DNA from 2 places in the Jeotgalibaca porci genome. Region 1 is predicted to be linked to the other one. Evidence: a T-box and tRNA genes for the amino acid it is inferred to sense, from the RefSeq annotation. Region 1 holds a T-box; the other holds one or more tRNA genes.
The links. A T-box is a leader RNA that pairs with one kind of tRNA and senses whether it is charged. The one in region 1 lies ahead of leuS (leucine--tRNA ligase), so its partner is inferred to be a tRNA-Leu.
Positions count from the first base shown of each region.

Region 2: it encodes a tRNA-Leu, which carries the amino acid that the T-box ahead of leuS (leucine--tRNA ligase) is inferred to sense. The anticodon was not compared.

Region 1 is NZ_CP049889.1:193,857-209,773, forward strand. Features, by position in the region: gene trhA (PAQR family membrane homeostasis protein TrhA) at 1-635, shown strand, start outside; gene G7058_RS01110 (hypothetical protein) at 1,017-1,346, opposite strand; gene G7058_RS01115 (dihydrofolate reductase) at 1,482-1,958, opposite strand; gene G7058_RS01120 (thymidylate synthase) at 1,976-2,923, opposite strand; gene G7058_RS01125 (ABC-F family ATP-binding cassette domain-containing protein) at 2,947-4,833, opposite strand; gene G7058_RS01130 (formate--tetrahydrofolate ligase) at 4,907-6,580, opposite strand; gene G7058_RS01135 (P-II family nitrogen regulator) at 6,664-7,446, opposite strand; gene G7058_RS01140 (DUF1538 domain-containing protein) at 7,403-7,792, opposite strand; gene G7058_RS12040 (DUF1538 family protein) at 7,740-7,892, opposite strand; gene G7058_RS01150 (DUF1538 domain-containing protein) at 7,907-8,617, opposite strand; gene G7058_RS12045 (hypothetical protein) at 8,712-8,858, shown strand; gene lepA (translation elongation factor 4) at 8,959-10,785, opposite strand; gene leuS (leucine--tRNA ligase) at 10,903-13,317, opposite strand; T-box leader at 13,387-13,580, opposite strand; gene G7058_RS01165 (LysM peptidoglycan-binding domain-containing protein) at 13,626-15,641, opposite strand; gene G7058_RS01170 (tRNA (mnm(5)s(2)U34)-methyltransferase) at 15,794-15,917, shown strand, end outside.
Region 2 is NZ_CP049889.1:2,092,764-2,108,680, forward strand. Features, by position in the region: gene G7058_RS10540 (Tex family protein) at 1-1,436, shown strand, start outside; gene G7058_RS10545 (type 1 glutamine amidotransferase domain-containing protein) at 1,500-2,018, shown strand; gene G7058_RS10550 (SprT family protein) at 2,090-2,542, shown strand; gene G7058_RS10555 (DegV family protein) at 2,568-3,422, shown strand; gene G7058_RS10560 (helix-turn-helix domain-containing protein) at 3,737-4,387, opposite strand; gene G7058_RS10565 (PH domain-containing protein) at 4,465-4,917, opposite strand; tRNA gene G7058_RS10570 (tRNA-Leu) at 5,191-5,273, opposite strand; gene thiT (energy-coupled thiamine transporter ThiT) at 5,330-5,905, opposite strand; TPP riboswitch at 5,978-6,080, opposite strand; gene G7058_RS10580 (hypothetical protein) at 6,138-6,443, opposite strand; gene G7058_RS10585 (NAD-dependent epimerase/dehydratase family protein) at 6,531-7,316, opposite strand; gene G7058_RS10590 (threonine/serine exporter family protein) at 7,459-8,229, shown strand; gene G7058_RS10595 (threonine/serine exporter family protein) at 8,226-8,675, shown strand; gene G7058_RS10600 (YrrS family protein) at 8,746-9,411, shown strand; gene G7058_RS10605 (hypothetical protein) at 9,457-9,684, opposite strand; gene G7058_RS10610 (GNAT family N-acetyltransferase) at 9,699-10,142, opposite strand; gene G7058_RS10615 (transcription repressor NadR) at 10,254-10,772, shown strand; gene G7058_RS10620 (hypothetical protein) at 10,854-11,405, shown strand; gene G7058_RS10625 (DUF1002 domain-containing protein) at 11,474-12,448, shown strand; gene G7058_RS10630 (AEC family transporter) at 12,517-13,431, opposite strand; gene cdd (cytidine deaminase) at 13,612-14,025, shown strand; gene G7058_RS10640 (hypothetical protein) at 14,088-14,870, opposite strand; gene G7058_RS10645 (DUF4349 domain-containing protein) at 15,328-15,917, shown strand, end outside.

The DNA.
Region 1 (15,917 bases):
CAATTACAAGAAAAAAAAGTGATATCTTAACTGAAGTGTTAAATGCAATTACGCATGGTATCGGTACTCTATTAAGTGTTATCGCCTTGGTTTTTCTAATCATCAAAGGCATCCGATCAGGTGATGGTGTCCATTTGGCAGCCTATCTCGTTTACGGCATCTCCATGATTCTCTTATTCCTAGCGTCAACTCTATACCATAGCTTTAGCTTTACACGATTCAAAAAAATCTTCCATTATATCGACCACGCTGCTATCTACTTGCTTATTGCAGGGAGTTACACACCGTTTTGTCTAATTGTTCTGGAAGGAACGCAAGCTAAGGTTTTGTTAATCACCGTTTGGAGTATTGCGCTAATCGGTTTAATATTGAAAATATTCTTTGTAGGCCGTTTTAATAAAGCTTCTACTTTCTTATACCTGGCAATGGGTTGGTTAGCTGTTTTCCTTATTAAGCCCATTACTGTGTACCTGGGTACAACGGGTATGACTATATTCATCATCGGTGGCTTAGCATACAGCCTGGGAACTATTTTTTACAGCATCAAACGCTTCAAGTTTATGCATGTCATTTGGCATTTATTTGTACTGGCGGGAGCTGCTTTCCATTACTTTACTGTTTTACTTTATGTATAAATATAATAGAAGAGGGACCGAGAAAAAACTCTCGGTCCCTTTTCCTATTAACGAATAATAGTGGCGTAAATATGCTTAAAAAGGCAGATCCGATAGCAATGTCATATAGAAAGGGAGCATGCATTCATTGGATGGGTTCTTCCTTTTTTTGATTTTTTTTAAGTTATCCGAGATGAGACGGAAATGCCCTGTGGTCCGTGGGGGGTGCTTTTGTGGATCCGTGGGGCATTTCCTTCACCAAACCCGAATCATCAAGAATTAAAAATGAGAATGTTACGCAGGCTATTTTGAATGCAGCAAGGCTTTAACGGCTAACTTCGTAGCACAAGGGAAATACTGAGGAATCTAGTATATTATAAGGAGTTGGTTTAGAAAATCGGTCTACCAACTGATTATAAAACTATTTACATCGAGTTCGACTGCGAAATCCGGTCTCCAACTGATTGTAAAACTATTTACATCGAGTTCGAATAGGAAAATCGGCGTCCAACTGATTGTAAAGCTATTTACATCGAGTTCAACTGGGAAAACCGTCCTCCAACTGATTGTAAAGCCATTTACAGCGAGTTCGACTGGCAAAACCGGCGACCAACTGATTGTAAAACTGTTTACAGCGAGTTCAACTGCGAAATCCGATCTCCAACTGATTGTAAAACTATTTACAATCAGTACCACCGGGAAATAACTAACTAAATTAGAAAACACCGTCATATCTAGGAAGAATAACCCTTGATATGACGGTATTTTTAATTACTCAGACTATAGATTATTTTATTTAACTACCTACTTTAGTAGCTCTCGGATATGGTATGCGTTAGAAGATTCGAATCTAAACGGCTCTCTTTCCTATTTGTTTTTACGCTTAAACGTCTGAAAAACATGTTTATAGACGTTCTTTTCGTCTTGGATCCCTGGCGTTTCCTCGGTTAATTCCCATTCGCTCCAATCCACTTCAGGGAAGAACGTATCACCATCAAATACCCCATTGATCTTCGTACGGATTAAAACATCCGCATCAGGTAAGAATTGCTTATATATCTCACTCCCGCCAATTACATAAATATCGCCGTCCGGGAGATCCGATAATTCACTGATAACAGTTGCGCCCGGTGCTTGATACTCTTTTTGACGCGATAAAATATAGTTGTTGCGGTTCGGCAAGGGACGGTTCCCCATACTCTCAAACGTTTTTCTTCCCATAACAATCGTTTTACCGGTTGTCGTGGTTCTGAAGAATTTCAAATCATTCGGAAGATGCCACGGAAGCTTGCCATCTTTCCCGATGGCTCCCGTTGTATCTTCTGCCCAAACTAATAGATACATATCCTTCCTCCGTTCACTTACACCGCAATCGGTGCTTTAATTCTGGGGTGACTCTTGTACCCTTTTACAATAATATCGTCTTTTTCCATGTCAAAAATAGATTTTTCAGGTGCTTTCAAGACTAGTTCAGGAAGTTCATACGTTTCGCGGGAGAGCTGTTCGTTTATCTGATCCATATGATTCAAATAAAGATGTGCATCACCAAAAGTATGGACAAAATCACCGACTTCTAAGCCAGTCTCATTGGCAATCAAATGCGTTAACAAGGCATAGCTGGCAATATTAAACGGCACACCCAGAAATACATCCGCACTGCGTTGGTACAGCTGACAACTCAACTTTCCATCAGCCACAAAAAACTGGAACAGTGTATGGCAAGGTGGCAAAGCCATGTGTGGGACATCTTCAGGATTCCACGCTGACACGATCAGACGTCTGGAGTCCGGTTGTGTCTTAATCATCTGGATGACGTCTTTAATTTGATCAATGGTTTCACCTTGTGATGTTTTCCAATGGCGCCACTGTGAACCATAAATATTTCCCAGTTCCCCATATTGTGCTGAAAAGGCATCATCCGTTAGTACTTTTTCTCTGAAAAGAGCCATTTGTTCTTGATACGCGATTTTGAAGTCTTCATCTTCAAGAACACGACGACCAAAGTCCGACATATCGGGACCCGTATAATCACTAGACTTGATATATCGCTCAAACGCCCACTCATCCCAAATATGATTATTATTTTCCAGTAAATAACGGATATTGGTATCCCCTTTTAAGAACCAAAGTAACTCGCTTTTAATAAGCCCAAATGCTGTTTTCTTTGTTGTTAGAAGAGGAAAACCTTTTTGTAAATCAAAGCGCATTTGATACCCAAAGATACTTTTAGTACCTGTACCGGTCCGATCGGATTTCTCCACGCCCTCATCGCGTATTTTTTGTGCCAACTCAAGATATTGCTTCGTCATCATTACCCACCCTTATTGATAGTTTATTCACCTGCGTACTGACTGAGGTATTCGTAACGTTCCCATTTGGCAGCTAACTGCGCTTCTTTTTCTTCAACTTGGATTTGTAACTCACCCAACTTAGTGAAGTCTGACGAGAATTCAAGCATTTCTTCTTTCGCTTGACTCACCGCTTCTTCAATGAGCATTATTTCCTCTTCAATTCCAGACCATTCCAGTTGCTCGCTATAAGTTAGTTTTACTTTTTCTTTTGTATCCGAAACGGTTGTTTTTTCTTTCTCCGACTTTATAGGTGCCGGTTGATAAAGTTCATCCGCCACTTCCAGATAATCCGTCATATTTCCGTAAAATAGAAACGGCCCAGAAGGTGCATCAATAACAATCAATTTCTCAACAACTTTATCTAAGAAATAACGGTCATGTGAAACAACCAACGCGGCTCCTTGGAAGCTCGTTAAGTAATCTTCAAGTACTGTCAACGTTTCAATGTCCAAATCATTCGTCGGTTCATCAAATAACAATACGTTCGGTTGATTCATTAATAGTTTCAGTAAATACAAACGACGGCGTTCGCCACCTGATAATGTCCGAATTAAACTTCCGTGCATTTCGCGTGGGAATAAGAAAGTTTCCAGCAATTCCGTCACACTTACACGCGTACCATCAGCAATTTGTGCTTCTTCTGCTATTTCCTGCAAGTAATTAATCACACGTTTATCTTCCGGGAACGGCTCCATAATCTGACGATAATAACCGATTTTAACGGTCTCACCAATGGTCAGGATACCCGAAGTTGGTACAACATCACCCGCCAACATTTTCAAAAATGTCGTTTTCCCAGAGCCATTTTTCCCAACAATTCCAATCCGGTCCGAAGCTTGGAAGATATGACTGAAATTATTTAAAATTTCTTTTTCTCCGGCTTTCAAAGAAATATCTTCCAGTTGGAATACGCGTTTACCCAACCGTGAACTGTCAAAGTTAATTTCTAAATTCTGTTCTTCGCCTTGTGCTTCTTTTACGTCTTTTGCCAAGTCTTCGAAACGATGAATCCGAGCCTGTTGTTTGGTCGTTCTGGCTTTCGCACCTTTACGCATCCAAGCCAATTCATTCTTATAAAGTTTTGCTTGTTTTTCAGTCATCTTTTGTTGAATGGCCTCGCGCTCAGCTTTTTGTTCCAGATACGAGACATAGTTACCTGAATAGCTTTCAATAGCGCCATTCTTAATTTCTAACATTTGATTGGTGACCCGTTCAAGGAAGTAACGGTCATGCGTAACTAACAGTAAAGCGCCCTTATAATGCGCCAAATAGGTTTCTAACCAAATAATTGCATCCACATCCAAGTGGTTTGTTGGTTCGTCCAGAAGCAATAAATCCGGTGCTTGCATCAATACCTGAGCCAGCCCGACCCGTTTTATTTGACCGCCTGATAACGCACCAATCTTTTGTTCCAAATTATCGAGACCTAATTTATTCAAAATTGTTTTGTATTGCACTTCTGCTTGCCAAGCGTCGTTGGCATTCATTTCTTGCTCACAGCGCATATACGCCTCTTGATGCTTGACGTTCTCACTATCGTTCGCCAAGTTAGAAACAGCTTCTTCGTACCGACGCACCGTTTTAATTAACGGAGCATCCCCTGAGAAGACAGCTTCAAAAATAGTATGTGATTCATCAAAGGACGGTTCTTGCGGCAGATAATTAATCCGGTAATCATTTGATTTTTCAATCGTACCCGCATCGGGTGTATCAGCGCCAGCAATAATTCGTAAAAGTGAACTTTTCCCGCTCCCGTTTTGACCAATTAAGCCAACGTATTCCCCTTCGCGAATGGTAAATGAAATATCTGTAAATAGCTGCTTAATCCCATGAGACTTCGATAGCCCTACTGCTTTTATATCTTTCATATATGCGTCAACCCTCAATTTCTATCGATTACATTTGATTTATTCCATTATCCAGTATAGCCTATCCAGGCGTCTAGAACAATCCAACCACCGTACCGTCTTCCAACACATCCATATTTAGAGCAGCCGGTTGCTTCGGTAACCCAGGCATTGTCAAAATATCACCCGTTAAAGCAACGATAAAGCCAGCACCAATTTTAGGTACGAATTCACGAATCGTAATGGAAAAGCCTTCCGGACGGGCTAATTGTTTTGGATTATCGGATAAAGAATATTGTGTTTTGGCCATACAAACCGGCAGATGCTCCCAACCATGACGGCTAAACTGTTTCATTTGTTGGCGTGCTTTTGGTGTGAAGACAACCGTATCTCCTCCGTATATTTCGCGAACAACGGCCGTAATCTTTTCCTCAATCGTTGTCTTTTGGGGATCATAAAGAGGTTTGTAAGTCATTTCTTGTTCTGTTGCAGCGATAACTGCCTGCGCCAAATCAAGACCGCCTTCCGGTCCTTTACCCCATACATCCGCGATTTCACATATTACCCCGAGATTTTTGCAGCTCTCTTGTACTACTGCAATTTCTTCTTTCGTATCTTGCGTAAAAGCATTAACAGCAACTACTACGGGAACGCCATATCGTTGCATATTTTGGATATGTTTTTCAAGATTTGCAAAGCCTCTCGCAACTGCGCTTGGATCAACCGTGTCTTTTAAGTCAGCAACTTTAATACCACCGTGCATCTTTAGAGAACGAATCGTCGCTACTATAACAATCGCATCCGGTGCTTTACCGAGTTCTGGAACTTTGATATCCAAGAATTTTTCAGCCCCCAAATCAGCTCCAAAGCCCGCTTCTGTGACCACGTAATCAGCCAGTTTTAACGCTGTTTTCGTTGCAATAACACTGTTACAGCCATGAGCGATATTCGCAAACGGTCCACCGTGAACGAAAGCAGGTGTATGATACAGTGTTTGAACAAGGTTTGGTTCTAACGCATCTTTTAGTATTAACGTCAAAGCACCTTCCATTTTTAAGTCACGGACAGTTAACGGTTCTCTCTTACGATTATAACCAAACACAATATTTCCCAAACGTTTTTTCAAGTCTTCCATAGATGTCGCCAGACATAATATAGCCATAATCTCACTGGCAACCGTAATATCAAAGCCATCCTCACGCGGCACACCGTTAGTCGGTCCACCCATCCCCACGACAATATTTCTTAATGCACGATCATTAATGTCCATGACACGTTTCCAGGTGATTCTACGAGAATCAATATCTAATTCGTTTCCTTGTTGCAGATGATTATCAATGAAGGCAGATAAGGCATTGTTTGTCGCGGTTATGGCATGCATATCACCGGTAAAATGCAGGTTGATTTCATCCATTGGCTGTACTTGTGCATAGCCACCACCTGCTGCTCCACCTTTCATTCCCATCGTTGGGCCCATTGATGGCTCACGCAAGGCAATCATACTGTTCTTACCTGCCAAAGCTAAGGCGTCGCCAAGGCCAACTGTTACGGTAGATTTCCCTTCACCAGCAGGGGTCGGGTTAATAGCTGTAACTAAAATAAGTTTGCCATCATCTTTAGTATCCAATTGCGCAATCGCGTTTTGATCGATTTTTGCCTTGTATTTACCGTATAATTTCAAGTCATCCATTTCTAAGTTTAAGCGCTCTGCAATTTCCACGATGGGCAGCATCACATTTTCTTGTGCAATCTGTATATCACTCTTCATAGGTTTTAGCCTCCATAAGCCTGTTTTTATCTATTCTAACAAATAACCCCCAAACACTCTACATTGTTTGGGGGCGGATATACTTATTTGACAAATAACCCGGTAGGATTCCCGATTGGAAACACGAATAGGACACCGGTTCCCGGATTATCCAAGCGTAAATCTTCATTGATACTGTGACTGATTGCTTCAGCATCTTCTCTTTTGGCAATCAACATCACTAATTCTTTTTCCGGTTCTAGTGCGCTCAAGAAGAAACCATTCTCTACGACATGTGAACCACGTGCGTGGAAAATAGTTCCGCCAGTAGATCCTCCCTTTTCTGCCGATTCAATTACAGCGACATCCTTTCCGGAAGGAACAACCGCCCAAATCGCATCGTATTGGGGCCCTGTTTCTTCGCTCTTTACTTCAGTTCCATCTGAGGTATTCTTAGCCAATCCATAAAAGGCATTCACATCAAATGTAAAGAAAATCCCTGAATTTGCTTTCTTAAAATTATGGTTGTCCATTAATTTATTCCGTACAGATGCAACCTTTCCTGCCGGGACAAGCATTAAGACCGTCTCTTTTTCAGCCTGAACCGAGAGAGTAAAAATCTTATGCGAATGATCCGCAGAGCCGTGTGCAGGCATAATTGTTCCGCCAAAACAGGCATCTTCATTTGAAATAGCGATAATCTCTTCGCCCATTCCCTTATCAACCACCGTAAAGATGCCAACAATTCCTGATTTATTTTCTGCCGGCAGATCAGTATGCGGCGGTGCTTTATGCGTGATTCCCAAACAACTTGACAACGAAACAGAGAATATAATCCCTGTATTACGTTTTTCGAAAGAAAATTTGGTGTTGAACGCATCCAGCATTTCCTTTTCCTGTGCAGCCGACCGGAACAAAATAGGATAGAATAAGCGCTATTGCCATTCCTGGTAGCAAAATATGCCACAATTCTAGAGCCGGGATAACGATACGCAAGATAGATAATCCCACTGCCAATCCTACCCCTATCGCCAAACTGAACATGACTGTCCGTGCCTTAATCGCACCAGCTGTTTCATCTTCAATTTGATCCGTTAAAACGTGAACAGATGGCTCTGCTGGAATTGTTAATACACCGAAGATAACGCCTACTACGATTACCCAAATATTCCCTTTGGTTTCAGACAGTAAATAACCGACACTGCGACTCGCATCCATAAATCCGGCATTCACTCCCGTTAAGAAAGAGAATTAATCCAATAATGGTGTAAACCAAGCCGATATTAATCCGAATCAATTGACGTTTCGTCTTTTTAAGACTGATTGCATTCAAAATATAGAATAAGATTAAGACAGGAAAGAATCTTTCGCTGTAAGGGGTATTTGATCTAAAAATGTACCAATTACACCACTAGACTGAACAGTATCTACAGGAATGTTTCCTGCCAAATTACTGTTAGGACTAATCATCCCCATTATTAATACTCCCAGTATGGCTCCCGTTGAAGCAATCCCCAACAGCCCAAAACTGTCAGTATCTTCCTCCAGACCACTCCGCGTAATAGCAGATGCCCCACCAGCCAAGGCCAGCATAAACGATACTGTAATCGAGCCGGTTGTAGATCCTGATGCATCGAATGCTATCGCCAGGAAATCACCTGAATTAAATAATGCCAGAACGAAAATGAGTCCATATACAATGGTTATAAAACGATTGAGACGTATACTCTTCAAAATACGATACATCCCGAGTGCAATCATTAAACCTATTCCTAAGGACACCGTAATAACCAATGTCATTTGTGGAATTAAATTATTTGTAACAGCACTTACTTGTTGTGCCAATATATGTAAATCAGGCTCAGCTACCGAAATAATAAAGCCAAAGATAAAACTTCCGACCATGACAATCTTCATCTTATTTGTTTGGATGAGTGACTGACTCATATCCTCCCCAATTCTCTCGATACTGATGTCTACTCCCAATAAAAATAGGGGCATACCAATCATAATCAGAACTGAACCGATTAAAAAGCGATAAACGATTTCTGTTTCCATTTTTATATGTCACTTCTAAAGATAGGTCTTGTTATCAGCCTGATGTCTTTATGCACGCCTTTTTGCCGCGGATGTTAGCCCATCGCATGCAACAATGCTATTAGAAGCAGGCGCCAGCGTTAAAGAGGTACAGGTGCGGTTAGGACATTCGCGGTCTGCCATAACGCAAGATACCTACCTACACTTAACGGAAAAGAAAAAAAGAGACACGGCCGATTTATTCGACCGCATCTCTCAATAAATGGTATCTTGCCATCCACTTTTTAGGCCAAAGATGGCAAAAGGATGGCAAACACCATATTTATATAAATTGTAACTCTACAGAACGTTGCTATGACGGGCTAATCTTGCTCGTCAATCTTAAGAACAGCCATAAACGCTTCTTGTGGAACCTCTACGGATCCTACTTGTTTCATACGTTTTTTACCTTCTTTTTGTTTCTCTAATAACTTACGTTTACGAGAAACGTCACCCCCGTAACATTTTGCCAAAACGTTCTTACGAAGCGCCTTGATTGTTGTACGGGCTAGGATTTTATGTCCAATAGCAGCTTGAATCGGCACTTCGAATTGTTGGCGCGGGATAAGTTTTTGCAGTTTCTCTGTGATGGCTCTACCACGGTGGTAGGCTGAATCGCGGTGAATAATAGAACTGAAAGCATCCACTTGTTCGCCATTCAATAAGATATCCATTTTAACCAGATTACTTGATTTGTAACCTATCAATTCGTAATCAAGTGACGCATAGCCTTTGGTACTTGATTTCAATGTATCGAAGAAATCAAAGATAATTTCTGCTAATGGCATTTCATAAATGACATTTACACGATTGTCGTCCAAGTAGTCCATTGTCATAAAGTTCCCACGTTTACGTTGTGCGATTTCCATAACAGCACCTACGTAATCATTGGGTACCATAATGCTTGCTTTTACATATGGTTCTTCAATTTTTTCAACTTCTGTTGCGTCCGGTAATTCAGACGGGTTGTCAATTGACAGTGTCGTTCCGTCTGTTTTCTCAATATTATAAATAACAGAAGGAGCAGTCGTAATAATATCCAGACCGAATTCACGTTCAATCCGTTCTTGAATAACGTCCATATGCAATAGTCCCAAGAATCCAGTACGGAAACCAAAACCTAAAGCTTGAGAAGATTCAGCTTCGAATTGTAAAGAAGCATCGTTTAACTGCAACTTCTCCAACGCTTCACGCAAATCATTGAAGTCTGATGACTCTACTGGATAAATACCACAGTAAACCATTGGATTTAGCTTACGGTACCCTTCTAACGGCTCTTGAGCAGGATTGTTAGCCAATGTAACAGTATCCCCTACACGAGCATCCTGGATGTTTTTAATGGTAGCAGTCACGTAGCCTACATCACCAACCATCAAGAAATCACGTTTAATGGCCTTCGGTGACAAAATACCAACTTCCGTTACGTCATACTCTTTCCCGCTAGCCATCATCCGAATTGTATCGCCCGGACGCAAAACACCATTTTCAACTCGAACGTTTAATACAACCCCACGATATGGATCGTAGGCAGAGTCAAAAATCAATGCTTGTAAAGGCTTTTCCAATTCCCCTGTTGGTGCCGGAATTTTCTCGACAATTTGCTCTAACAGTTCATCAATTCCGATTCCTGCTTTGGCACTTGCCAGGATCGCTTCACTTGCATCAATTCCTACAACGTCTTCTACTTCTTTTCTCACACGTTCAGGATCTGCAGCAGGTAAATCGATTTTATTAATAACCGGAATAATTTCCAGTTCGTTGTCAATTGCTAAATAAACGTTTGCTAGGGTTTGGGCTTCAACACCTTGTGCGGCATCCACGACAAGGATTGCACCCTCACAAGCAGCCAAACTACGCGAAACTTCATAAGTGAAATCGACATGACCAGGCGTATCGATTAGATGGAAAATATATTCTTCCCCATCGTTCGCTAGGTAGGTCACTTCGACAGCATTCAATTTAATGGTAATCCCACGTTCACGCTCTAAGTCCATGGAATCCAACAATTGGGCCTGCATTTCACGATCTGCCACCGTGTGTGTCTGTTGCAGAATCCGGTCTGCCAATGTCGACTTCCCATGGTCAATATGGGCGATAATGGAAAAGTTCCTTATCTTTTTCTGTCTTTCTTTCATCTGCTCTAAATTCATCTAATTGCTCACTTTCTGAAAACCTATTATTCTAAAATTATACCAAGTTTGTTGCAAAGTAACAAGCCGATAAAGCGACTGGTTCAACACCAGCCGCTTTATCTTCTCTGTTAAAAACTAGTTCGCAACAATATTAACAAGTTTACCTGGGACAGCAATCACTTTACGCACTTGCTTGCCTGCAATTGCCTCTTTAACTTTCTCATCAGCCATCGCAATCTCTGTCAACTCTTCTTTTGTTGCTGCTGCAGGAACACTGCTGCGGGATTTCACTTTACCGTTTACTTGGAAGACAACTTCAACTTCATCTTCGACAAGGAATTTTTCATCATATATCGGCCAAGCTGCCTTTGTCACACTTACGGTGTGACCCAGCTTCTTCCAAATCTCTTCGGTCATATGCGGCGCGATTGGCGCAAGCACTTGAACGAAACCTTCGATATAAGTAATTGGCAAAGCATCTACTTTGTTAGCTTCGTTAACGAAAATCATCATTTGAGAAATCGCCGTGTTGAAGTGCAATTGTTCATAATCTTCGGTTACTTTCTTAATTGTTTGGTGGTAAACTTTGTCCAATTCACCGCGGTTTACTTTTGTAACACGATCACGGACATTGCCTTCTTCGTCAATAACCAGACGCCAGACACGGTCCAAGAAACGACGGCTGGCTTCAATTCCTTTTTCGCTCCAAGCTGTACTTGCATCCAATGGACCCATAAACATTTCATAGAGACGCAATGTATCCGCACCAAATGCTTCAACGATATCATCCGGGTTCACAACGTTCCCTTTAGATTTAGACATTTTTTCGTTATTTTCACCAAGAATCATTCCTTGGTTAAATAGTTTTTGGAACGGTTCCTTTGTTTTAACAATGCCGATATCATAAAGGAATTTATGCCAGAAACGAGCGTATAACAAGTGAAGCACTGCGTGTTCTGCTCCCCCTATGTATAGGTCGACATTTCCCCAGTAATCAAGCGCTTCTTCCCCTACAAGTGCTTCTTCATTATGTGGATCCATAAAGCGCAAGAAGTACCATGAGCTACCTGCCCATTGTGGCATTGTGTTTGTATCACGACGTCCTTTTAGACCTGTTTCTGGATCTGTTACATTAACCCAGTCTTCAATATTTGCCAAAGGTGATTCGCCGGTACCGCTTGGTTTAATTTTGTCTGTCTTAGGCAGTAACAATGGCAATTCATTTTCAGGAACAGTCGTTGTCGTGCCATCTTCCCAGTGAATGACTGGAATTGGCTCTCCCCAGTAACGTTGACGGGCAAATAACCAGTCACGCAGACGGTATGAAACGACAGATTCGCCGACTCCATTTTCTACTAGCCATTCATTCATTGTTTTAATTGCTGTATCTTTATCCAAGCCATCCAAGAATTCAGAGTTTATATGCAGACCATCGCCTACAAATGCTTCTTCTGCTACATTTCCGCCTTCTAGAACCGGAACGATAGCCAAATCGAATCTCTTAGCGAATTCATAGTCACGTTGGTCGTGAGCAGGTACAGCCATGATTGCGCCTGTTCCATAAGTAGACAAAACGTAATCAGAAATCCAAATCGGCATTTCTTTACCATTCACAGGGTTAATTGCGTAAGCACCCGTAAAGACACCGGTTTTTTCTTTTGCTAAATCAGTACGATCTAAATCACTCTTAGTAGCAATTGAATCCACATATGCTTTTACTTCTGCCGCTTGTTCAGCACTCATAATTTCTTGTACTAATGGCAATTCTGGTGCCATAACTGCATACGTTGCCCCAAACAAAGTGTCCGGACGCGTTGTAAACACAGTAAAGTCCTTATCAGTTCCTTTAATTTTGAAAGTAACATTTGATCCTTCAGAGCGACCAATCCAGTTGCGTTGCATATCTTTAATGCTATCTGGCCAGTCAACTAATTCTAAGTCATCTAATAGACGCTCAGCATAAGCTGTAATTTTAAGCATCCATTGTCGCATTGGTTTACGGTAAACAGGATGACCTCCACGTTCACTCACACCATCTACAACTTCTTCGTTTGCCAAAACAGTCCCCAGTGCCGGACACCAGTTAACTGAAACTTCCGCTTCATAAGCTAAGCCTTTTTCATAGAGCTTCGTAAAAATCCATTGGGTCCATTTATAGTACTCTGGATCTGTAGTATTGATTTCGCGATCCCAGTCATAAGAGAATCCCAATGATTGAATTTGGCGTTTAAAAGTTTTAATGTTGTGAGCTGTAAATTCAGCTGGGTCATTACCTGTATCCAACGCATATTGTTCTGCTGGTAACCCAAATGCATCCCACCCCATCGGATGTAAAACGTTAAAACCTTGTGCACGTTTCGTACGGGCAAGAATATCTGTCGCTGTGTACCCTTCAGGATGCCCAACGTGCAAGCCTTGACCTGATGGATAAGGGAACATATCTAAAATGTAGTATTTTGGTTTATCCGATTTTTGTTCTGTCTTGAAGGTTGTGTTATCCTCCCAGTATTTTTGCCATTTCTTTTCAATCGTATTGTGATTATAAGACATTGCGATTCTCCTTTTTGAAAATTATTCTGAAAAATAAAAAAACCTATAGACTCCCCCCTGTGGGAAAGTCTATAGGACGAATGCTCGTGGTACCACCTATGTTGGTTCTCTTCATGCCAATAACGCGGCGAAACGGCAATGCCTACTATAACTTTCAGCACAGCAACTTACGGGCGAGTTCAAAAATATCATTCATGCATTTTCACCAACCATGCACTCTCTACAGAAATCGATTTCCTACTATTCCCATTCTTTGTTTTTCATTATTTATATCATTTTATCAAATAAAGCTTGATTTATCAAGTTGCTTATTTAACTCTCAACGTCTGACCCGGATAGATTGTATCACTTGTTGTATTGTTCCATTCCAGCAACTGTGTTACAGAAACACCATTTACACGCGCTATCGAATAAAGTGTGTCGCCCGACTTCACAGTATAGCCAGTAGTTACATTTTCTGGCTTAGATGTTTCTTTTGCTGTTTCTGACGCTTTTAAGTGAAGTGTTTGTCCTACGAAAATAATATCCGATGGCAGATTGTTCCAACTCTTAACCTGCGCTACGGTTACGCCGACAGTCGTTGCGATTTTATATAAGGTATCGCCCGCTTTTACTGTATAGTTCCCAGTTGTAGCAGGTGCTGTAACAACTGGTGTTGTAACGGGTGTTTGAACCACAGTAGCCGCTTTTTGGCCTGTCAAGATTTGGCCCGGGTAAATGATATCTGATTTTAGTTGATTCACTTCTTTCAGCTGCGCTAATGTTATGCCTAACTGAGACGCAATTTTGTACAACGTATCTCCGTTCTTAACCGTGTACGTATTCGCGTTTGTAGTCGGTGCAGATTGTACCGGACGTGAAACTATTTCTTGTGGTTTCGTAGCAGACACTTGAGTTGTCACTAATTTTTGGCCCGGATGAATCATATCGGATTTCAAATTATTTACTGCTTTCAAATTCGCTACACTCGTACCTAGACGTGATGCAATCGCAAATAAAGAATCGCCATTTTTTACGGTATACGTTTGTGTTGTAGTGGTTTCTTTTTCAACTTTTTCAGGTGTTTCAACCACCGTTGTCGTTTTATTCGTTAGTAATTTTTGTCCTGGATAAATCATATCTGTTCGCAAATTATTTAGCGTTTTTATAGAAGCTACGGAAACGCCTAGTTCGTTGGCAATCTTATACAAAGTATCACCATTTTTGACAGTGTAAGTACCTTGCGTTTGCGTCACCCCCGGAGTTGGTGTCGGACTCGGTTTTGGTTGAGTGCTAGTAGTTGCTACTTTCAATACTTGTCCCGGCGCAATGAAATCACTTTTCAGGTTATTCCATGCTTTGATTTGAGCAACTGTTACACCCTGTGTTTGGCTAATTCTCCACAAAGAGTCACCGGACTTCACTGTATAGACGCTATTTGCAGATGGAGCTGGTGTAGTCGGTGTTGGTTTTTCAACACTAACTGGCACGGTTGCATTCACTTTTAGAGTCGTGCCAACATAGATATTTGAACTATTTAATTGGTTCCATTCCATTAATTGTACAACCGAAATACCATGCATATTCGCAATTTTGTATAAGGTATCGCCAGCTTTGACACTATAAGAAGCGCCTGGGACAGTCGTTACGGGCTTGGTCCCAGTTTGGTTACTTGGTGAAGAAGGCGTATCGTAATTTGTTAAACCATGCGTCTGAATAATTGCGTTTAATTTAGTTGCGTATGCAGTGTCTGTTGCATAACGACCTGTTAAATGCTGTGTAGCATCTTGATACAATTGAGTATTACTTTTCCAAGCACCACTATAATAAGACGGATCCCAATTCGTGCCTCCACGTATAAGGGCTGCATAATCTTCTAATGATTCTGAGTAAGATGGGTATTTACGGAATTCCGCATTAATTTGGTAGTAATTTTGATTACCGCTGTCTTCTAAGGTATCCATCGCTACAGTTTCGCCTTCATAATCCCCTTTAATCCCAAAGAGATTATGGTTAGGTGATTTTGCAAGTGTACTTTGTCCCCAGCCGCTTTCCAAGATAGCCTGAGCCATCATGACAGAAGCATAAAGATCATTTTTTTCAGCGATTTTAGACGCAGCGGGAATGATCGAATTAAGAAACGGATTTTGATGCTGAGCGGTTTGTCCTTTTACGGATACTTCAGCCGCTTTTGTTTGTATAGTAGGTGCTACTAGTGAAGGAATAAGGGCAGAAGCACCGATAAGTGCGAAACTTTTCCGCATTCTAAGGGACGTATGTTTAAGTTTATCGTTTAATAGAGTTAGTTTTCTTTTTTTGATTACTTGTTTTCTTGAACTGCTCAAATTTATCCACTCCGTTCTTACCATTTCTAATCGTCAATTACCAACATTATAAAGCGTTTGATTTATGATGTGTTGCTTTTTGTACAAATGTTAGAATTGTAATCTATTTGTAACATAGTTCATACTATAATAAGTGGGAAGGAGCTGAAAATATGTTAGAGAGAGCCATTACTTATAGTCATACGCTCTTGCGTCAAACAGTAAAAACGGGAGACATAGTCATAGATGCTACCGTTGGAAAAGGAAACGATACCCTCTTCTTGGCGTCGCTAGTCG
Region 2 (15,917 bases), 400 kb from region 1:
ATACGGAAAAAATATTCGGCTACTTGGCTACAAATCTAATAAAAAATGAAAAGAGCATGACGGTGCCACTCGTTGAGGCCGCCTATAAAGATAGTTATCAACGCTTTATCGGACCAGCAATTGAAAGAGAAATTCGCAATGAACTCACAGAAATAGCAGAAGAGCAGGCAATCTCTATTTTTGGTGAGAACCTACGAAATTTATTATTGCAGCCACCGATGAAAGGGAAGGTTGTAATGGGCTTTGATCCGGCTTACCGGACAGGATGTAAATTGGCTATCGTAGATGCAACAGGAAAAGTGTTGGCAAAAGATGTTATTTACCCACATAAACCGGCATCGAAATTTAAAATGCAAGAAGCGGGACCGCGCTTCAATGAATTAATTACGCGTTATAATGTAGAGATGGTTGCGATTGGAAATGGAACGGCAAGCCGAGAGTCAGAATTATTTGTTTCCGAGCAAATTAAACAACTGGAACAAACAGTTTATTATGTAATAGTGAATGAAGCGGGTGCTTCAGTTTACTCTGCGAGTGATATTGCCCGCGAAGAATTCCCTGACTTCCAAGTAGAAGAGAGAAGTGCTGTCAGCATTGCGCGTCGCTTGCAAGATCCGCTCGCTGAATTAGTGAAAATTGATCCGAAATCTGTAGGTGTTGGGCAATACCAACATGACGTTTCTCAAAAACGTCTAACAGAGCGCTTGGACTTCGTCGTCGAAACAGCTGTTAACCAAGTAGGCGTTAACTTAAATACTGCAAGTGCGCCACTGTTGCAACATGTATCCGGCTTAAATAAAACGATTGCGAATAACGTTGTGGCTTACCGTGAAGAAAATGGTGCGTTTGTTTCACGTACTGAATTGAAAAAAGTTCCGCGTCTAGGACCCAAAGCTTTCGAGCAAGCAGCGGGCTTCCTTCGTATAATAGATGGGAAGAACATTTTAGATAATACGGATATCCATCCGGAATCTTACGCTGAAGCGAAATCTGTCCTTAAACTGGTTGACTTGGACTTGAAAGATGTAGGCTCTGAGAAAGCGCGAGAAGTCTTGGCAAAATTAGACAAACAAGAAGCGCGAGAATTAACGGGATTAGGAAAAGAAACGCTTCATGACGTGATCCAAGGTTTAACCAAACCAGGTCGCGATTTACGTGATGATATTTCCCAACCTTTGTTGCGCCAAGATGTTCTAACAATGGAAGACTTAAAAGAAGGTATGGAATTAGAGGGAACCGTTCGGAATGTTGTTGACTTTGGTGCTTTCGTTGATATTGGTGTGAAGCAAGATGGTTTGGTTCATATTTCTAAATTGAGTAATAATTTTGTTAAACACCCGACCGATGTTGTAGCGGTAGGAGACATCGTCAAAGTTTGGATTGAATCAGTAGATGCTAAAAAAGGACGTATTTCTTTGACCATGTTAGCCAAATAATTTGTCTCCCTTTTGAATGTTTGTTAGACTAAAAACAGCAAAAGAAAGGGGAATAAATCAGATATGTCAAAGAAAATTGCAGTACTTGTTACCAATTTATTTGAAGATTCCGAATATACGTCTCCCGTTCAAGCGCTTGAAGAGGCCGGTCATACAACTGTAAGCATTGAGCATAAAGCAGGAAATGTTGTAAAAGGGAAAAAGGGAGAGGCCGAAGTCATAATTGATAAAGGGATTGATGAAGTTAACCCTGAAGATTTTGATGCCTTGTTGATACCTGGTGGTTTTTCACCCGACTCGCTTCGAAAACATGAAAGTTTCTTAGAATTTGTTCGACACTTTGATACAGAACAGAAGCCTATTTTCACTATTTGCCATGGTCCACAACTCATGATTAATGCAGAAGTTGTCAAAGGCAAGAAAATGACTTCAGTCAGTCAAGTAGCTATTGATTTGAAGAATGCGGGTGCAAACTGGGAAGACAGTGCACTTGTAATCGACGAAAGTGGTTTGATTACGAGCCGGACTCCTGAAGATTTACCAGTCTTTAACAAAGCTATTGTCAAGGCGTTAGAAAAATAATATGATGAAACGGCAACCCTGTTCTATAGCGGGTTGCCGTTTTCTATGAAGACAGAAAGAGAGAATGAGCAGTGAACCAAATAGAACTCCAGAGGTTAGTAGAAGAAACATCGCTCACTAACTTTTCAAAACCATTCCTTCATAAGGCAACTTTTAACGCAAGATTAAAGACGACAGGCGGGCGCTACTTATTAAAAACACATGACTTGGATTTTAATAAGCGCGTTTTAGAAATTTATGGAATGACTGATTTTACTAAAGTCATCATACACGAGCTCTGTCATTATCATCTTCATCTTGAAGGAAGAGGCTACCGACATCGGGATTCGGACTTCAAAAATTTGCTTGCTGCCACAGGGGGAAGTCGCTACGTGAAAGATTTGCGAACCCCAGAAGAAAGACAATCATTGCATCAATACCGGTGTGTAAAGTGTGCGGCTGAAATTTCACGGAAAAATAAGGTGAATGTGGCACGCTATGTTTGTGGGAAATGCCGTGGCAGGCTGATAGCAATCGAAAACTAATAACAAAAGGTAGGTTTTACAATAAATGATAATAATGTGCGATTCGACATGCGATTTACCCTTAGCGTTTCTAGAAGAGAAAGACCTTCATTTATTCCCAGCTCTCATTACGTTAGGCGAAAAAGAGTATCGAGATATCTTGGATATTGACACCAGTAAAATTTATAACACTATAAAAAACGGGATACATCCCAAGACAGCGCAGGTCGCGGTAGCAGACTTTTACCTTAAATTTAAGCAGATTGCGAAAGAAAAAGAAGAAGGAATCTACATCTCTGTATCTTCTGGTTTATCAGGAACATACAATACGGCTTTAATGGCTCTTAAAGCTGTGAAAGAAGAGTTCTCTGAGGTGAAGATTACAGTAATCGATTCGCGAACAGCTTCGATCGGAATAGGGGTCATGCTCTCTGAAGCCCTTGAAATGCGCGCAGCTAATAGGAGTCTTGGTGAAGTGACCAACCGGATGGAATTTATGGCGAATAACTTGGTAACTTTATTTACATTATCTGATTTGAACTGGGTAGCAAAGGGCGGAAGGATTTCTAAAACGGCCGCAACTATTGGTTCAGTGCTTCAAATCAATCCGGTTATGGAATTGATCAATGGTAAAGTTGTGATAACTGAAAAAATTCGAGGGAAAAAGAAAGTTATGAATCGAATGATTGAAGTAATCAAAGAAAAAGCAGATCAAATTGAGAAGCAAATAATAGGCGTGGCATATAGTGAGGACATCGAAAAGGGCAAGGAGTTTCTGGCGGAAGTTGAAAGTCAAATTGCTTCACGCGGCATTGTTTTTCGGCCTGTTGGAGCCAGTGTTGCGACACACGCAGGACTTGGAACGCTTGGTATTGCATACTTAAAAAAATATTCAAAATAAATAGTAAAGGGGCCGGAAAAAAATCCCGGCCCCTTTACTATTAACGAATAATTGTGGCGTAAACGTGCTCAAAAAGGCAGATCCGATAGCCACTTTGTCATGGTTGTTGCTGCTTTAGCAGCTTACAAAAATGATACACTTGGGCTTCAGCCCACAGTGCTACTGAAATAATGCGCGGATGGCCTTCACCCATCCTGTGCTTATTCGCTCCAGTTGCCGTAGCCGTTGCTACTTTAGTAGCTTACGGATATGGTATGCGTTAGAAGTTTCGGATCTAAAAGCTTTTTTCCCACTCTCTTTCCTAAAATACTCTGTTACCTTATTAAAGCTATTCCAATAACCTTAACCTGATCATATTCGTACTTGATTTCGGTAAATTCAGGGTTTAGGGGTTTGAGAGTGACTGTTCCTTCTTCAAAGTCATAGGAAATTTTTCTACAAATTGTTCCTAACCGAAATACTTCAAGGACAGCAATATCGCCATCCTTAGCTGTGGATTGGCTTTTGCAGAAGACAGGTGACCCTTTCGGTATTAAGTCAGCCATGCTGGCATCATCAACTAAAAACATAAAATCAGATTGGATAGGGATTCTAAAAGTCTTATTATTTTGCTCTTTTGAAGGATTATTCTTAAAATTATCAAAATCGATAATTTTAGTCTGATCACGAAGCAAATGTCGTGCAAAATGAAAAACTTTTTCTTGGTTTGGCCGCTTAAGTTGCTGATAAATCTGAGCGAAGTCGTTGCTCACATTTTTTTTAGGAAGGAAATCTTCTATTTTTGCTCTTAGGAATTGTGATATTTTATATAGTTTTGTAATAGAAGGATCTTTTTTACCTTTTTCAATCGCATCAATTTCTTCTTTTTCGATAGAAACCTCATCAGCCAATTCAGCTTGCGAAACGCCTCGAATTCTCCTGAAAAAAGTTATTTTGCGTCCAATAAAACGTAGTAAATTGTTCAAGTTTGTTGTCCTTTCTGAATGATGGACACCTAAATCCACTCATATAAAATAAAAAATGATTAATATGAAGAGTCGTATTATACGCTGACTTGATTGATTTCCGCTCTGTTCTTCATGGCCAAATTCCCGAAGAATTTGTAAAGAGGGACAATGTCGGTTTGTTTGGGAAATTCAAATTTTCTACTTTCTAAAACCTCATGCCTTGCGATACGATTAATATTTGTGAGATAAGTAATCGTAATTTCGCTATCGTCAAATCCTGTTCCGGCGGTCTCCATTTCGACGTCCACAATGTGGGAGAGATAGATGGATTTGAACGAAGTCTTTCTCCCTGTAGCACCTTGCTTGTCAACGAAGATGATTCTTAGATTGGTAAATATAATTGCGTCTCGGATTAATTTATAACCACTTTGAATTTCTTCGTTATCAAATAGGTACTGAGAATATTCTTTTGAAAGTGATTCTTTGTTCTCTTCATTCATATTGCCGAGGACACCTTGAACGATATTACTAAAGCCAAATTTTGCCATAATATATCTTTCCTCCTTTCAAATATTTCAGAATAAGGATTCGTTAAAATATACATATGTCTATATTATAGCATTGGTATCTAGACCTCAATAGAAAATTAGATAGTTATCTTTTTGCTATTTGTTAATAAAATAAGGTGTTGTATTCCCAAAAAAATGGATAGAGGAGTTTTAAAGTAAACATATTTTTTATGCGGTACATACGCGGTACGAGTATAAAAAAAGCACCTACCCATTAAACAGGTAAGTGCTAGAAACGTTACTAAAATAGTATGCGGCCAAGAGGACTTGAACCTCCACGGGGTTGCCCCCACCAGCCCCTCAAGCTGGCGCGTCTGCCATTCCGCCATGACCGCGCAACTATTTTAGTATAGAATTGAAAACGATTTTTGTCAATGATAAAAGTGAGAGATCAGTACCCATACTTCTTATTTTTAGGAACAAACAGAGAAGGAGTGGTACGGAAAATAATTAAGAGTACAATGACGGTAAAGGTTGCCGTAGCAAAGGCACTCGCTCCGTTCATTACAATCGTGTAGAACCAAGGACTCCAGTTCTCCGGTGCATATTCTCCCCAAAAATAATAACCCGCAATGGTATGCCAGAAGAAACGAGCAGCTGTTCCGACAATTGACCCTACGACAATAAGGACTCTCACCCGTGCTTTATTTCCTTCATCCGCATTTGATTGGAGGCTATTAGCCCATAAGCCAGCGAATCCACTAAAACCAAACGCGACAAAGTACTCAATGAAACCTTGCAGAGGTGTCAAAATATATGCGTTTGCCACGAAGATGTGCATGATTCCCCATAAAAAGCTCGCTGCTAAGCCGGGGACGAGCCCACGCCGTAGCGCAAAGAGAATGAGTACAGGTTGCCCAACTGTAATAGTAAAGCTCGGTCCAATTTCCAAAGGTATGAACGAGAGAGCGGTTGCTAAGGCAGCCATAATGGTTGCCTCAATCCAGATCGTTAAATTTTTTGACATAAAAAAATCTCCTCCTTAATAGTAGAATGGAACAAACCAACTACACAAAGGAGGAGAAAACCGTTATAACGTGTTCTCAACTCACACAATTCCTACGCTCGTATTAACGATACAGGTTCGAAGGGTCAGAATTTTCATTCAATCTCAGCCGTTTCCGGCACCCCTTTGTGATAAGTTCCTATTCAGTTAAAACTAGCTTAGCATATACAAAAATGAAATGCAACAACGACGGTTACTCTGTACTAGTTTTATCTAAAATGCCAAATTTTCTTTCGAAGGCTTTCTTATTACGGTAGTTCAGAATAATATCTATTATTGCGCCCAATAAGAGTCCAATTCCGAATCCCCAACTTATCTCGTCCAGCAACAAGCCGATAATTAATCCCGCGAACATCCCGATTGTGGTGAAAGTGAAGCTATTTACGTGTTCAGTAGGTTGATTACTTTCATCTTTTGAGTTGTCTCCCAAAGAGTGATAAAGCGAAGTTTGGGGTTTAATATTTTTCCGTTGAATGTTGGAACCTTTTTTCTTTGCCAATAGTGTCATTCCTTTTCGTTATCTTTAGATGATAGTATAGCAAAAAAAGCTGCCATACTGCAATATTGGTAAGACAGCTTCAGGTGTTTATTCCGCAGGATCCATTTCCACGGCGTCTTCTTTCTTAAAGTCCAAGACGCCATCTTGTAACATGGTAAAGGCATCATCTTGTGGTGTGTAGCCGATATCAAAATGTGCCTGTGAGATATCCATGCGTGGGAAACGGTTGTTGGAAACCCCATTTACCAATAGAAAAGGTTCATCCAACTTAGCAGCCAAGCAACAATCAATCAAATGACACATATCTCTCTTTGATAAATGCATCGACAGCCCGTCTAAATCGGTAACGCCAGGTTCAATTGTGCTGTCGAAACCACCGATACGGATACCGATTGCTTCTTGATTCGATGTAAAGGCATGATAGCTCGCCAATGCCTCCATATAGACTTTGGAGACCCCGTACGGATCAGCAGGTTTCGGATAGTCACTCGTTTTAACTTGAACATTCTTTGGATAGCCCATGATGGCATGGACAGAACTTGCGAAGATTATTCTTTTCACATCGCTTCTAATCGCAGATTCAAATAAATTATGCGGAACTTTATAATTTAAATCCAAGAGTGTATCGTAAAAATCTGCTTCTGGACTCGGATCTCCGGCGAGATGTATGACATACTCAATATCCAAGAGCAAGCCATCCCAATTTTCACGTTTCACTAAGTCCAAATTTAAATACGTTGTCCCTTCGAGTAAAGAGTCGGACAAGTTTGAAAAATCAACATCTACCAGTGTTAAGTCATGGTTTTTTTTCAAGTGCTCGGTGAGGACGACGCCAATATTCCCATTGGCACCGGTAATCATTACTTTAGCCATAATGTGTGCCTCCTACTTTGTTATAATATTAATTTATGGGCTTACATATTAAATGTCAATTAAAAGCCATTAAAAAGCAAGAAAGAAGAAAGTTTTTGAGCTATACTACATTCAAATGAAAGAATAGAAGGAGGACCGAAAGATGTCAGAAATGAATTACGAACTTTATATGGACACAGCGGTGCTCGCTGGGAAGATTATGCTTGAAAGTAACGCTGAAACATATCGGGTGGAAGAGACAGTCACCCGCATTCTAAATTTGACAGAATTGACAATGATTGATGCATTAGCGTTAACGACAGGCCTGATAGCTACCTTGGACAGTCCAGATATGGAGGCCATAACTGTGGTGAAACGTATTTCTACCAGAAGTACGAACTTAGGGAATATTACCCGTGTAAATGATATTTCCCGTCGTGTTACGAGTGGTGTCATATCGATTGAAGAGGCTTATGCGCAATTAAATACCATTACTGGTAAGACGTATAATGAATGGTTCCAATCGATTGCTTTAATCGGTTTTATTCAAGCCATTGCTATTATGTATAAGGGGGGATTCCCGGAGTTTATCGCCCTTATTCCTATTTCAATTGTGGTCGCAATCATTCGTTATTACGGTGGTAGATGGCGTGTTACTTCTTTTATTGTTGATATGATTGCTAGTTTTATGATTGCTTTAATCACTTATTTTATGAGTGTCATCATGCCAGTTTCTATATCAGAGGATATCATGATTATTTCAGCGATTATGCCTTTGTTACCCGGTACTGCCTTAACGAACGGTGTGCGTGATATTTTCAGAGGTGACTATATGTCGGGAGGAGCGAAAATGCTTGAGGCGCTCTTGATTGCCATCTTTGTAGCAATCGGAATTGGTTCTGGTTTGGTGTTAGGAGGGAGACTATTCGGATGATTACAATAATATTTGAATCGCTGGTTGCTTTTGTGGCAGATGCGTTGTTTGCTGTTCTTCTTCAATCGCCAAAACGTTCTATCTTCCATATTGGATTAACCGGAGCTGCCGGATGGTTTGTATTCTTAATCGGTATGCAGTTCTTTAATAAAGTGGTTGCGACTTTATTGGCAAGTTTAACAATTGCTCTGTTGTCGCAATATTTCGCTCGAATTTTAAAGACCCCCACAACCATTTATTTTTTACCTGCGTTTTTCCCACTTGTTCCAGGAGAGGGGATTTACCGTGCTGTATTTGCTTTTATAGACGGTGATTACAGTACAGCGACCGTTTATCTGAATGGTGCCTTGTTAGTTTCAGGTTCTATTGCAGTTGCCATCTTTTTAGTCGACTCCATTTTTAACTTGCAAGCACGTTTGAAAGTGATTAGTTTATCCAAAAAGTAATGCGGTTGTAACCCTATTGCGAACGAGTGGTAAAATTGCCATGGTAGTATATCCGAAGGAGGCGAATTTGTTGTCTAATAAAATACAATCACGTTCACAAAGAAATAAAAATAATAATAATCGCTCAGATTTAGTTTTAAAATTATCGATTGGCCTGTTAGTTATTGCTATCTTTATTTTATTGCTTGAATTTATCTATCCAGGTTCAAACAGTTCAAATGAAACGGATTTAGTCCTCGGAAGTAATGAAGAATCAGAATCGGTGGTCATTGATACAGAATCTAGTGAGGAATCTGAAGAAGACGAATCTATTGAAACGGTCGAATCAGACGAAACAGAGGAGTCAAGTGAATCAGAGGCAGAAATATCTTCCGAGGTTACATCTGAAGAGAGTGATGCTGACATTCGTGAAATTCCTTCGAATGATCCAAATGTCATCAAAGCTTATGCCGCAGATTGGGAGCCAATCGGAACAACACAGTCGGGTACTCATGTAACAGACTACAATGATGGTAGCGCGGATCGTATCGAAATAAAACGTGCAGCATCACAAGCAACAGGTGTTCCTGAAGATGATATAGTGGAATACTGGGTTGGAAATGCTGGCGAACAGCGTGTAACTGCGACCATAATGCAAGTTTCAACTGGAAAGTATTTCAAAACATATTTAACTTGGAATGATGGAAAAGGTTGGCAAGTCACACGTTATGATGAAATTAGAACGGTTGTTCAATAAGAAAAAAAGCGTTAAGCCTGTGAGCTTAACGCTTTTTTCATTGTATTAATTCTCTATTTCGTAACGTACTTCCATTTCTTTCATTTCAGTAAAACTAACTTGATCCAATGTTTTTGCTGCTAAAAACATGTTGAAATCATCGCGCGCCTCATGGTCTGCGGCATCCCAAATTGCAAAATCTGCTTCCGTTTGCTCGTCCCATGCCAAATCATCTTGAAAGAGTACCATGCCTTCGCGCCACTCTTTGTATGCTTCATAAACCATTGTATTCATAAAATCCTCCATCATTAACGAATGATATATACCATTTCATTTTCTTTTTCCTCTAAATTTGTCTGACCGCGTACGAAACCGGCGGACTCCAGTGTCTTTCTACCGAATAAATCACCTGTATTGACAACACAACGAATTTTATTGATGCCGGGCAGATTTTCAGCATACTGAATAAATTCTTGTAAGGCCTTTGTTCCATAGCCTTTGTTTTGTTGTTGCCAGTCAATCATAAAATAAGGAATAGCTACTGTATCATGCATCTGTAAAAAAGAAAATACCATAAAGCCTATCACTTTGTCGTTGACTGTAAGTGCTAATGGGACTCTATTTTCTGGATCCACGTAAGCCATAGCAATCTCTTCTGCAATCGTGGGAAGATTCTTTGCTTGCCAACCTTCCATTTGAAGGGCAAGCGTCTCTTGTAGGTTTTCAGCGGTTAAATTATTTAGTTGTACCACGATTCCCATCCTTTCGCATTTCTTCTTTCACTTATTATAATTGAGAAAAAAGGAAAAGTCAGTGGGAACATGCTAAAATGTGACTAAGGATAAAAGAAACGGAGGATACGTATGGGCCCAGCGATGCGTAGACAGGCAATACTGAAATATTTAACCCAATTGGATGCTGCAATCAGCGCCAGAAAAATGGCTGAGAAATTTGACGTCAGTCGTCAGGTGATAGTAGGAGATATAGCACTATTAAGAGCCGAAGGACATGATGTTTTATCAACTCCAAGGGGATATATATTACCAGCAAAAGCGGATGAAAAAAGTTTTTACGAAGGGAAAGTGGTTTGTTTACACACTCCTCAACAAGCAGAGGAAGAGTTACAAATAATCGTCGATAACGGTGGCCGTGTAATGGATGTCAGTGTGGAACATCCATATTATGGATTATTGACCGGAAAGCTACAAATAGCGACGCGTTATGATATTAAAGAATTTTTGAATCACGTCAAGAAGCATGAGGCAAAAATGCTTTCTTCGTTGACGGATGGTGTACATACGCATGTTATACATTGTCCAGACCAAGACACTTTTACGCGTATTAAGAACGAACTTCATCAACACGGTATTTTATACATTTGACATTTTTCGCAAAAAAAATATAATCATAAGGTAGGTGTCTTGACACCTCAGTTGACAGAATTGTGGAAAGGGTTGATTTAATTGAAAAGTAGGCAACGTACTAGAAAAATTACTATAGCGGCATTATTGATAGCCATTGGCATTCTTATCCCGATGATATCCCCATTAAAAATTATCTTGGAGCCGGCTTCGTTTACTTTAGCAAGCCACGTTTCAACTTTCATTGCGATGTTTATATCACCTTATGTTGCGATTGCAGTAGCAATTGGAACAGCATTTGGCTTCATGTTAGGCGGTTTTCCGATTGTCGTTACTTTAAGAGCAGCCAGTCATTTAATTTTTTCTTATTTTGGAGCGAAATATTTGGCAAAACATCCGAGTACGCTCGAGAATAGTAAAAGTAAATGGCTGTATAGTTTATTAATTGGCGTTCTTCATGCAGCTTGCGAAGTAGTCGTGGTGTCTATTTTTTATTTTGGTGGAAATCTCTCGACTGCTTATTACGATAAAGGGCTTTTACTGTCGGTAATGGGACTTGTAGGCGTAGGAACAGTCATCCACAGTATGGTTGATTTAGAATTAGCGCAGATTGTATGGCGCGCATTACCGGCTGGAGCTATTAAAACGAACTAAATCGGCCCCAGGTTGGATGAACCTTCCGTTTATTTAAAGTAGACTGGTCGTTATAGGAGGATGATTAAATGAAAAAATTACAGAAAAGACTCGTATTAATAACTGCTGCTGTAACATTCGGTACATTAGGATTACTGGTTCCAAACACTGTATCTGCTGACGAAAGTGGGATTGATACAACGGTAATCAATGAAAAATGGGGCAAGCCTACATTTGTATATGGTGGTGGCTTATCTGATGCCCAAATAGATACAACTGCAGATTTATTGGATATTGAAGTCAGGGATAACGTGAACAGCATGGCAGTTACCGGAGAGGATCTCGCGAGTTACTTGAACGAAGGAGCTGCTGATACCTCTGTCATGATTTCTTCTGTCTTAGTCCAGAAAGAAAACAGCGGCAAGGGTGTCGTTGTCGATATTAAGACGCCTGAAAATATTACTCAAATTACTGAAGAACAGTATACGAATGCTGCAATTACAGCTGGTGTAGCCGATGCAACAATCCTTGTTGCGAGTGTCAGCCGTGTAACTGGAGAAAGTGCCTTAACCGGAATTTATAAAGCATTTGACGCGAATGGTGAGAAATTAGATCAAGACCGCATGGAAGTTGCTCAGGAAGAATTAGAGACAACGAATGAGATTGCCCAGGAAAACGTTGGAGAAGAAGACTTCGATGCTAAGCGACTGGACCAAGCGATTATTGATATTAAACAAGAGTTATCTGAACTAAAGGAGCGTGCCGGTGAATTAGCGACACGTGAGGATATCGAGAAAATTATTAATGATGCCTTAGCGAAAAATAAATTGGAAGATTATGTAACGCAGGATCAATTCCAAAAGCTGCTTGATTTATTCGAAAAATACCAAAAAACATCAGCTATCGATTCTGCTGAAGTAAAACAACAGTTACAAGATTTATCCAAAAATGTCCAAAACAAAATTTCTGATTTCGTATCACAAGCAGAAGAAAGTGGTCTGATAGATCGTATCGGTAATTTCTTCAGCCAAATTTGGCAAGCCATTACAGGTCTGTTTAACTAAATAGATATTAAAAGACTGGAAAAGCCCTGTTATAGGGGCTTTTCCAGTCTTTTGATATATTCATTCTTTTAGAGTGCGTATATAAATGTCGCGAATTGGAGCATAAACGGAATCGTTAGGATTGAAAAAAGGGATGACAACACTACGATACGCGCGCCGTATTCATAATTACCTCCAAAGACACGGCCCAAAATGGCAGTATTGGCTGCGGCTGGTGCGACTGAGGCAATCGTCATAACAAGTTCAACTTCGCTGTTGTTAATGGGCAGAAGCTTGATGATGATAATAGCTAAAATAGGTGTAATCACTAGGCGCATCAACGAGGCTTTGTAAGAAGTTCTATTCGTAAAGATTGCTTTCAAATCACTATTTGCTAAGAAGCTCCCGATAATAATCATTGCCAAGGATGTATTTAAGGCAGCAATACTATCGACTGCTTTCCACATGAATGCGGGTAGAGGTAACGGGATAATATAAAGGATCAATCCGATTGTTGCACCAATCATACCTGGATTCGAGAAGACTTTGCGAATACTCATCGAACTACGATCGCCAGATATTAAAGCGCGCCCATATGTCCATTGCAAGATGTTGTTACACATAATGTAGGCTGACATGAAAAAAATTCCCTGAATCCCGATTAATGCTGTTACAATGGGAATGCCAAAAAAGCCGGAATTCGGAAAAGTTACCCCGTATTTTGCAGTCCGATCTTCTTTATCAAACACAAAATGATTCAGTAGAATCCGACTTGTAATAGTTAATAATGCAGCAATAATGGCCCATCCGAACAGTTTCAGCCGATCAAAATCGAACGCATCGTTAAATGAAGCGATCATGGATGCTGGCATCACGTACATCGACAGTAATGTTGAAATCTGTTTAGTTCCATCAGCGTCGAGTACTTTCCTTTTTATTAAGATGAAACCAAAAATAATTAAAGACAGCATTGTTAACATTTGCTGTAATAAGATAATAAACATAATTAGATGAAAGACTCCTCTCGTTTTAAACTAGACAAAATTTATCATATCACAAAAGGGACAAAACATTAATATTAGTTGGATTATGATGAATACTGAGAATTAATTAATAATTGAGGAAATTTAATAAAATTCAGTTATAATAGGTATACTTTACTGATAATAAGGGAGTTGACCAGAATGGATATCTTGCAAGAACAAATTAAATCATTGGCCGACCAAGCAAAAGAGATAAAAGAGAAGGCCTATGTTCCTTACTCACATTTCCCGGTTGGGGCAGCCATTTTATATAAAAGCGGCGAAGTTATTCAAGGTGTAAACGTGGAGAACGTATCTTTTGGCGCGACAAACTGTGCAGAACGTACAGCTTTATTTACAGGTATAACAAAAGGGTACGGCAAGCATGACGTTGCAGCAATTGCTGTGGCAGCCAATACAGAAGATTATATTATGCCATGTAGCATTTGTCGTCAGGTGATGGTTGAACTATGTGAGTATGATACACCCGTTTTTCTAACAAATGGAGCAGGCGACATCAAACGTTTGACTGTTGCCGATTTAGTGCCTTATGCATTTGATTCATTAAACAACTAAAAAAGAGAATATAGGAGAGGGGCTGGGAAAAAATTCCCAGCCCCTCTGTTTGATTTGAAGCGTTATATTTTCACTAGTAGGTATCCAAATGCTAAGAGCAACAAGAAGTGGATACTTGAAGCAATTATTCCTTGGTAATAACGTTTATTTATATTTGTACCACCCAGAGAAAGTGCGAAGCTAAGCGTATAGCTCATTAAGTACAAGAAGATAAAAATAAGAGCCGGAATCCCTAAAGCGAGCGGTGCGATTAACGATAAGATGAAGCATCCACCTAAGACAAAAAGTGAGAGTGCGTTCATACCGCCAAAATGTGTGAGCCAGAAGGCGAATGAATATTCTTCTTCAGATTGGTTTTTCTGAAAGATGAAAGAAATAAAGCCATAGAGATAGGCATATACAAAGAAGAAGAGACTCAACTTCATGAACCACTCAATCGCATTAAAAGAAAAAGACACGACCGGAAGAATAGAGATTGAAGCCAACGTTTGGTACGTTTGATCCCAAGTTGCAGCCACACGTGTTGCAGTTCCAGCAGCAAGAAGAGCAGAGAGAAGGATTGTCAAATAACCATACAGAGACGATCCGCTAAGAGAAAAATCCGTTTCTTGCGGATGCGTTACTTTCCGAGTGAGGTAGTGTAAATACTGAGAAAAAGTTGAAAAACTTTTTAGAAAGTTGAAGCGTTTTTCTTCTTTTCGAGATACGGGATTAAAGTTAATATTATATGTCTGGTTTTCTATTTCGGATGTTGTAGATTGTTCTTCAGTCACGTCCATTCCGCACATCGGACATTTTTTTGCATCCATTGGGATTGATTGGTTACAGAAATAGCATTGTTTCATATTAAAACCTGCTCCTTTACGATTTCATTCTTTCATAGCATAATCGAGATTTTATTTAAGCACAAGCAAAATTAGTATAACCCGAGCCAATTTTGAAAAAACATGATTCAGACGGTTACAAAATTTAAGTTGTATCCGATTAAAAAAGCTTGCAAAGTAAAAAATAATATGATAATATACTTTTTATGCGACGAGGCGACTTACGATCCAATTGGAATCGTAAATTGTTTAGCGGGACATTGTGTTCAATCACACCACAGGAAGTGTATGTTTGGTAACTTATTGCTGTGAACAAGACGTTACTCATGGTTTTCCATGCCGCGGAAAAAGAGTTGCTCCTTCATTGGAGTAACTCTTTTTTTTGTATTCAAATTTAATACCCTTAGAAAATGAAAGCTCTTTCACAAAAGGCATAAGATTGCTATAATGTACATAGATACGTTTGGGGGTGGCTATTATGAAACAGTTTCGGAACTATATAATTCTTTTGCTTACATTATTTCTATTTAGTTGTTCAAAGTCGCAAGAACTGAGTCAAGATGAGGCCGGCTTATCCACGGTCAACAACGCGTCTTTAGAAGAACGTGCGATGACCAATGATGAAATCGCAATAGAAAATGGTCTGGTTGGTGAAAAGGTTATAACCACGATAAACCTTGATTACGAAACACTCTATTTTGATGAGGCCAATCAACACGTAATAGAAACGATTAAAGAGGTTGATGCGTATATTGAATATTCGAACCAATCTTCTTATTCACCAGGCGCAATAATAGGAGGAGAAGCACGCCAATATCGCCGCATTGACTTCACAATCCGCGTTGCGAAAGAGCAAGTAACTGTACTTCTAGAATCTTTAGAAGGTATGGAAGCTGTGAAAATAGGTGAGCAAATTGGTTCTGAAGACGTAACTCAGACCTATCGCGATACAGAAACACGGATTAATGTTCTCAACCAAAAAGAGAAGCGATTAAATGAACTTATGGAAGAGGCAGAAACAATTGATCAAATCTTACAAATAGAAGACAACTTGAGCCAGACAATCGC